Regions from separate parts of the Gordonia sp. Swx-4 genome, predicted to be linked through region 1. Evidence: riboswitches for the same ligand, from Rfam matches in the RefSeq annotation. Region 1 holds a riboswitch; the other holds the start of a gene.
What was found. A riboswitch is a leader RNA that binds a small molecule or an ion and turns the genes downstream of it on or off. The one in region 1 is predicted to bind thiamine pyrophosphate.

Region 1 (4,101 bases):
TGCTCCTGCTCGGCTTCTCGTCGAGCGACCCCTTCGGCATGGCCTACTTCTGTCAGGTGTGGTGCATGGGGTCCCAGCTGAACCCCGCCGGTGCCGGGTCCCCGGAACTCGACGCACAGATCCGTGCGATGTCGAGGATCGGCGACCCGATGGCCCAGATCAAGGCGGGGAACGAACTCGAGCGCGAGGCCTTCGCGCAGTTCTCCAACCTTCCCCTCTTCAACGGTCCGTCCATGGTCGCGGTGAAGGAAGGGCTCGCCAATTACGGAGCGGGACAGTTCTACGTCGGTCCCATCGAGGACATCGGCTGGGAGAAGTAGGTCTGCGCCTACTCTCGCGGTGCCGTTTCCTTCCCGCGGGCGCTAGCCGGCACGCGGGAAGGAAACGGCACCGCGGGACCGAAGTGCGTATCGGCGAGATCGTTCGCTCGGCGGTGCGTCAGTAGGGGCCGCTCACCCGCCACAGCGGGTTCACCGGGCCGTGGCCGGCGCCGAGCGGATAGGCGGCGGCCAGGCCGCGGGTGACCCACTTCTTCGCGAAGCAGACTGCGTCGGGCACCGAATAGCCGTGTGCCAGGGCGCAGGTGATCGCCGCGGCGAGGGTGTCACCCGCGCCGTGGTCGTGGGCGGTGTCGATGCGCTCGTGGTTGAGCTCGATGAACTCCGCGCCGTCGTAGAGCAGGTCGGGGGAGTGGTCGCTCGACCGCAGGTGGCCTCCCTTGACGAGCGCCCACGCGGGTCCGAGATCGAACAGCGCCTTCGCTGCGTCGCGCTGGGAGCCGGTGTCGACGACGTCGATGCCGGTGATGAGGCGCACCTCGTCGAGGTTGGGTGTCACCACCGTCGCCAGCGGGAAGAGGTTGTCGCGCAGGGTGTCCAGGGCGGAGTCGGCGAGTAGTTGATTCCCGTGCATCGAGGCGCACACCGGGTCGACGACCAGCGGCGAGGAACCGTCGCGACCGATACCGCTCGCCGAGCACTGCGCGACGACGGCGTCGATGATCGGTGCAGACGCCAGCATGCCGGTCTTGGCGGCGCCTACGCCGATGTCGTCGGCGACCGTGGCGATCTGGGCGGCGACGGTCTCCGGTGCGATCTCCTGGAAACCGGTGACGCCCAGCGAGTTCTGCACGGTGACCGCGGTGACCGCGACACAGCCGTGCAGGCCGAGCAGCGCGAAGGTGCGCATGTCGGCCTGGATGCCGGCACCACCGCCGGAATCCGATCCGGCGATGGTCATCACGCGGACCGGGGTCTCTCCCGGTGCTGCGACGGGCAGCAACTCGACGTCGGTCACGCAGAACCTCCGGGACCGGTTTCGAGCGGCAGGTACACACGGTTGCCCGCCTCGGCGAACTCGGCCGACTTCGCCGCCATCCCTTCGGCGATCTTGCGGTCGATGTCTTCGGCGGTCACCAGGTTGTTCTCCTCCGCGTAGGCGCGCACGTCGGCGGAGATCCGCATCGAGCAGAACTTGGGACCGCACATCGAGCAGAAGTGCGCGGTCTTCGCAGGCTCGGCCGGCAGGGTCTCATCGTGATACTCGCGGGCGGTGTCCGGGTCGAGGGCGAGGTTGAACTGGTCGACCCAGCGGAACTCGAAGCGCGCCTTGCTCAATGCGTCATCACGTTCCTGCGCCCGCGGATGTCCCTTCGCGAGATCCGCCGAGTGGGCCGCGATCTTGTAGGTGATGACGCCGACCTTCACGTCGTCCCGGTCGGGCAGCCCGAGGTGCTCCTTGGGTGTCACGTAGCAGAGCATGGCCGTGCCCGCCTGGGCGATCATCGCCGCGCCGATCGCGGAGGTGATGTGGTCGTAGGCGGGTGCGATGTCGGTGGCGAGGGGGCCGAGCGTATAGAACGGCGCCTCCTCGCAGAGTTCTTCTTCGAGACGCACGTTCTCGACGATCTTGTGCATCGGGATGTGTCCCGGGCCCTCGATCATCACCTGCACGCCATGGGATTTCGCGATGGAGGTCAGTTCGCCGAGGGTGCGCAGTTCGGCGAACTGGGCCTCGTCGTTGGCGTCGGCGATCGACCCCGGACGCAGTCCGTCGCCGAGGGAGAAGGTGATGTCGTAGCGGCGGAAGATCTCGCACAGTTCGTCGAAGTGCGTGTACAGGAACGATTCTTCGTGGTGCGCCAGGCACCAGGCGGCCATGATCGATCCGCCCCGCGAGACGATGCCGGTGACCCGCCGGGCGGTCAGCGGCACATAGCGGAGAAGCACTCCGGCATGCACCGTCATGTAGTCGACACCCTGCTCGGCCTGCTCGATCACGGTGTCGCGGTATATCTCCCACGTGAGAGCGACGGGATCGCCGTTCACCTTCTCGAGGGCCTGGTAGATCGGCACGGTCCCGACGGGGACGGGGGAGTTGCGCAGAATCCACTCCCGGGTGGTGTGGATGTCGGCGCCGGTGGACAGGTCCATGATGGTGTCGGCGCCCCATCGGGTGGCCCACACCATCTTCTCGACCTCGTCCGCGATCGAACTGCGCACCGCAGAATTGCCGATGTTCGCATTGATCTTCACCGCGAACCGCTTGCCGATGATCATCGGCTCCGACTCCGGATGACGATGGTTGGCCGGGATGACGGCGCGGCCGATGGCCACCTCGGAGCGGACCAGGTCGGGGTCGACGCCCTCCCGTGCCGCGATGAACCGCATCTCATCGGTGACGATCCCCGCTCGCGCCCAGGCGAGTTGGGTGCTCGCGCCGTCGACGGGTTCCGGGCGGTGCCACGCGTCCCGGGTCGGTGGCAGGCCGCGCTCCACGTCGATCACGGCATCGGGGTCGGTGTACGGCCCGGAGGTGTCGTAGACGTCGAGGTGCTCACCGTTCGTCAGGTGGATTCGGCGCTGCGGTACACGGAGGTGATCGACGGAGAGGTAGTGCTTGGAGCTGCCCTCGATCGGCCCGGTGGTCAGACCGCCGTCTGTGAATGTCGCAGTGGTGGGTGCGGTGGATACACGTGTGCCCATGATGGTTCTCCCTACGCCGGCATTACCCGGACAGGTTCGAGCGGTCGGCGACCGCCCGTCGCCATCTCAGCCCTCGGTCATCGTGAGAGCCCCCGCGTGTGTGATTGTGTTGCGTTCGCCACCCTACAACGTCGGTCAACACCTGACGATGCGCCCAGATGCTCACTGCACCGGATCACCGGGAGGTCTCGGCAGTTACGGAACCGTAAGGTAGGGTGTGACCCTAGTCACAGGGGCCCTTGCGTCGAGCCGCGACGTCCTGCCGGTGACCCGCCACAGTGATCACGTGAGGAGATGTAGGTGTTACGCAAGAACCGGCATCGGCCGCCGCAGTCGGCGCGATCCATTCTGCAGCAGATCGCTCAGGTGGTGCACAATCCCGACCGCGAGAGGTTCGAACTCTGGGTCGCGGGGGATCTCGTCGGGGTGCTCGGCTACTCGATCGAGACTGTCGACGGTCAGACCACCATCACCGTTCTGCACACGGTTCTCTACGACGAATACAGCGGTCACGGGCTCGCCACCCGTCTCACCCGGACGGTCATCCACTTCGCCCGGGAGCGCAACGCGCGGCTTCGGCCGGTGTGCTCGTTCACCAAGAACTATCTCGACCATCACCCGGGGATCGTCGAGCTCGCGCCGGTGTGACCAGGCGGCTTCCGCGCGCCCGCGGTGCCGCTTGCCGGCGTTGGCGTTCTTGTACGCCAGGGTGACCCGCGGTCGAGGTTTTGTACCCTCGGGCGACGACCTTGCGTGCCGATGCGGACGTATTGTTCGGCGGTGATCCCGCCCGGTTGTCGGGCCGACTGCTGCCACGGAAGCGAGAACGATGACCGAGACGGTCGAGTCCCTGTACAACCTCATCGACGGACAATGGGTCGACGGCGAGGACGCGCCCTTTACCAGCGACAGTCCCGGTGACCCGAACGTCGTCGTGGCCGTGGGGCGTCGGGCGAGCATCCGCCAACTCGACGCCGCGGTCACCGCGGCCGGACGCAGCCTGGCCGAGTGGTCACGCCTGTCCACGCACGAACGCGGTGGGGTACTCGTGCAGGCTGCCGGCGTCCTGGAGCGCAATGCCGAGGAATGGGGCGCGGAACTCGCCCGCGAGGAGGGC
Region 2 (4,101 bases), 1.0 Mb from region 1:
GATTCGACGGACCGGAAGCCGTCGCCACCGTGATAGTCGACGGCGTGGGCGGTCATAGACATGAACACCTCCTCCAGCGAGGCCGATTCGGCGGCGAGCTCGTGCAGCGTCACGCCGGCCGCGGCGGCGATGTCCCCGACGCGGTCGGTCGTCGTGTCGGGTACCCGCATCACCGGCCGCCCGTGGGCGTCGGGTGCACCGGGCGCCGGCGCGAGGCCGGCCTTCGCCAGTGCGGTGTGCAGCTTCTCGAGTTCGGGTCCGCGCACCCGCACCGATTGCCGGGCCCGGCCGGTGAACTCACCGACCGAGCAGTCGGCGATGAGACGCCCACGACCGATGACGACGAGATGGTCTGCCGTCAGCGACATCTCGGTCAGCAGATGGCTGGAGACGAGTACGGTGCGGCCTTCGGCGGCCAACTGCCGCATGAAGCCCCGAATCCACACGATGCCCTCGGGATCGAGCCCGTTGACCGGTTCGTCGAACAACAGGGTGTGCGGGTCGCCGAGCAGCGCACCCGCGAGTCCGAGCCGCTGCGACATACCGAGCGAGAACCCACCGGCACGCTTCCGGGCCACCGACGCCAGGCCGACGATCTCGAGCACCTCGTCCACCCGGGACTTCGGAATCCGATTGCTCGCGGCGAGCCAACGCAGATGCGAACGCGCACTCCGATTGGGGTGGACCCAGTGTGCGTCGAGCAGCGCACCGACCTGGCGCAGCGGATGGTCGAGATCGCAGTACGGCACGTCGTCGATGGTCGCGGTCCCCGACGTCGGACGGTCGAGTCCGAGCATCATGCGCATCGTCGTCGACTTACCAGCACCGTTGGGCCCCAGGAAGCCGGTGACCCGCCCCGGCCCCACCTCGAAGGTGAGGTTGTCGACCGCGCGCTGACTCCCGAAGTCCTTCGTCAGATTCGTTACCCGCAACACGAGTCGACCATAGCCGCCGACCGGGGGTGCGCCGGGTGGTTGCGACACACCGGGCCCTCGAGGCTCGTCGCTTGCGCTCCCCGCACCTCAGGCAGCAAAGGGCGGGTCGGGCAGCAGGCAGTTGCGTGGGATCAGCCCCGCTCCGGCGTCGGCGACGATGCCCGCGCCCAGAACCGTTTCGGGATGCGACCCGCCCGTGCGGCGAGTCGTCCGGCGATCACCGCATGCCGCATCGCGGTCGCCATTCGCTCCGGATTCTCCGCACGGGTGACGGCGGTCGCGAGAAGCACTCCGTCGCAACCGAGTTCCATCGCACAAGCGGCGTCGCTGGCGGTGCCGATACCGGCGTCGAGGATCACCGGGAGGGGATCGTCGAAGGCCGTGGAACAGTGGTCGATGATCATCTCGATGTTGTGCGGGTTGAGGATTCCGAGTCCGGTCCCGATCGGTGAGCCGAGTGGCATGACCGCGGCGACGCCGAGGTCGGCGAGTCGCGCAGCGAGGACCGGGTCGTCGTTGGTGTAGGCGAGCACGACGAATCCGTCCGCCACCAATGCGGCTGCGGCGTCGACGAGTTCGACGGCATCCGGCATCAGGGTGCGTTCATCGGCCACCACCTCGAGCTTCACCCAGTTCGTCTCGAACGCCTCGCGGGCCAACTGCGCGGTGAGCACCGCCTCGGCGGTGGTGTGGCATCCGGCGGTGTTGGGCAGGACCGCGATGTCCAGGCGGCGCAGCAGGTCGAACACCCCCGTCCCCGACGCGGCGTCGACGCGACGCACGGCGACGGTCGTGAGTTCGGTACCCGACGCGACGAGTGCACGCTCGAGGGACGCGAGATTCGTCGCGCCACCGGTTCCGGTGATGAGGCGGGAGGAGAACTCGCGGCCGGCGATCCGAAGCGGGTCTGCCTCGGAAACGTCTGCGCCGTCGATGATGCCGGACTCAGCCACCTTGCACCGCCGTCACGATCTCCACTACGGCTCCCGAGGTCATCGTGTGTTCCGACCATCGTCCTCGCGGTACGACTGCGCCGTCGACGGCCACCGCGATCCCGCGGTCAGGCAGTCCGAGGCGGGTGACGACATCCTTCACCGACTCGTCGTCGCCCACGTCGAGGTTCTCTCCGTTCACGGTGATGGTCACGCGGATGCTCCTTCCAGAATCCCGAGCACCCTGTCCGCCGTGCCCGGTGCGAGAACGATGCCGTTGCGGCCGTGGCCGGTCGCGACCACTGTACGGTCGTCGATCCGCTCCACGATCGGCAGTCCGTCGGCGGTGCACGGCCGTAGTCCGGCGCCCGCCTCGGTCAGTTCGTAGGTGCGCAGTCCCGGCATGACCTCGATCGCGTCGGCGAGCAGATCGGCGACGCCACCTGCCTGCGGAGTGCGGTCGCCGAAGTCACCGGCCTCGTATTGCGTTGCGCCGACCACGATCCCGTCCTCGCGCGGGACCAGGTAGACCGCCCGGCCGTGGAGCCGGGCCCGGACCACGTGCCCGGGCGGCGGAACCGACCACCGTGTCCGACGCAAGCGGAGGATCTCCCCCTTGGCCGCGTGGAGGGGCACCTCGGGAAGCAGTGCCGCCGTGGCGAGTCCGGCGGCGAGGAGGATCTGATCTCGCGGGCCGGCCTGTTCGCGGACGTCGGCGAGGCTCTCCACCCGTGCATCCATGAACCGCACCCCGACCGCGGCCCCGGCGCTGCGCAGGGTCGCCAGCAGCCGTCGGTTGTCGATCGACCACTCCCCGACCGCCCGGTAGCCGCCGACGAGCCGCGAACTCAACGACGGCTCCAGGGAACGGATCTCACGACCCGTCACCGTGCTGAGCGTGGCGTCGGTGCGCGGCTGATTGGCCCAGACGAAGTCGGCGAGATGGCGCAGGTACTCGGCGTCGGCTGCCGAACCGGCGACGAACAGGGAGTCGGTGGCCGTCACGATCGCGGGGTCGGCGAGCCGCTTCACCAGCGTCGGCCAGCGCCGCACCGATTCGACCGACAGCGCGAGCGCGGCCTCCTCCCCCGGATGTCCCTCGCCCAGCGAGCCGAGCATCCCGCCCGCAACCCATGAGGCCCGCTCGTCGTGACCGGCGTCGACGACGAACACCTGCCAGCCGGCGTCGGCGGCGGCGAGCGCACAGGTCAGACCGATCACGCCACCGCCGACGACGGTGAGCGCACGGTCGAGTCGTGCTGGGGTGTTGCTCAAGCCAGATCACCTTCCTTCGCCGGAATGACCCGGATCAGGTTCGACGGTCTGCGGAGGGGTCCGCACTCTCAGCCCGCCTGCCCGGGCTCCCGTGTGTTCTCGCGGTCCACCCTACGCCCGGCCGGTCGACGCAGGGCTAGCCTGGTCGCCGTGACGACTGCTTCCGAATCGCGCCGCCGCCTTGATTCCGCCCGGCTCTATCTGTGCACCGACGCGCGACGCGAGCGCGGCGACCTGCTCGACTTCGTCGGCTCCGCCCTCGCCGGCGGCGTCGACATCGTGCAGCTACGCGACAAGGGGTCGGCGGGCGAGAAGAAGTTCGGCACGCTCGAGGCCCGTGAGGAGCTCGAGATCCTCGCCGCGCTGCGGGGCGTCGTCGACGCCCATGGCGCGTTGCTGGCGGTCAACGACCGCGCGGACATCGCCGCTCTCTCGGGCGCCGACGTCCTCCACGTCGGACAGGGCGACCTGCCGCCGGAGGTGGCGCGCCGGATCGTCGGCCCCGACACGATCATCGGGGCGTCCACCCACGACCGCGAGCAGGCCGCGGCCGCAACCGCCGACCCCGACGTCGACTACTTCTGCGTCGGCCCGTGCTGGACCACGCCCACCAAGCCTGGTCGCAGTGCTGCCGGCCTCGACCTGGTGACGACGACCGCCGGCGCCGCGCCCGGCAAGCCGTGGTTCGCCATCGGCGGCATCGACGCCCCGCGGGTGCCGGAGGTGACCGCCGCAGGTGCCCGCCGGATCGTCGTGGTGCGGGCGATCACCGCCGCCACCGATCCCGCTGCCGCGGCCGCCGACCTCCTCGGCCGGTGGTAGCCCAGGGGTGGTCCTCAGGGTCGGTTGTCAGAGTGGACTGCCGAGGCGGAATCCGTTTGCCTGATCCGGACACCGCGGTCTAGCCTGGACCGATCATGATGTGCATCAAGAGCGCGCTCGTAACCCGCCGCAGCGGG

Region 2: another riboswitch for thiamine pyrophosphate. It lies ahead of thiO (glycine oxidase ThiO); the one in region 1 lies ahead of thiC (phosphomethylpyrimidine synthase ThiC).

What each region holds. Positions count from the first base shown of each region.
Region 1 covers NZ_CP128197.1:597,339-601,439, forward strand. The annotation lists gene PWF70_RS02720 (ABC transporter family substrate-binding protein) at 1-320, shown strand, start outside; gene thiD (bifunctional hydroxymethylpyrimidine kinase/phosphomethylpyrimidine kinase) at 439-1,296, opposite strand; gene thiC (phosphomethylpyrimidine synthase ThiC) at 1,293-2,984, opposite strand; TPP riboswitch at 2,976-3,090, opposite strand; gene PWF70_RS02735 (GNAT family N-acetyltransferase) at 3,285-3,632, shown strand; gene PWF70_RS02740 (aldehyde dehydrogenase family protein) at 3,814-4,101, shown strand, end outside.
Region 2 covers NZ_CP128197.1:4,762,337-4,766,437, forward strand. The annotation lists gene PWF70_RS21580 (ABC transporter ATP-binding protein) at 1-935, opposite strand, end outside; gene PWF70_RS21585 (thiazole synthase) at 1,067-1,888, opposite strand; gene thiS (sulfur carrier protein ThiS) at 1,881-2,081, opposite strand; gene thiO (glycine oxidase ThiO) at 2,078-3,142, opposite strand; TPP riboswitch at 3,136-3,245, opposite strand; gene thiE (thiamine phosphate synthase) at 3,293-3,964, shown strand.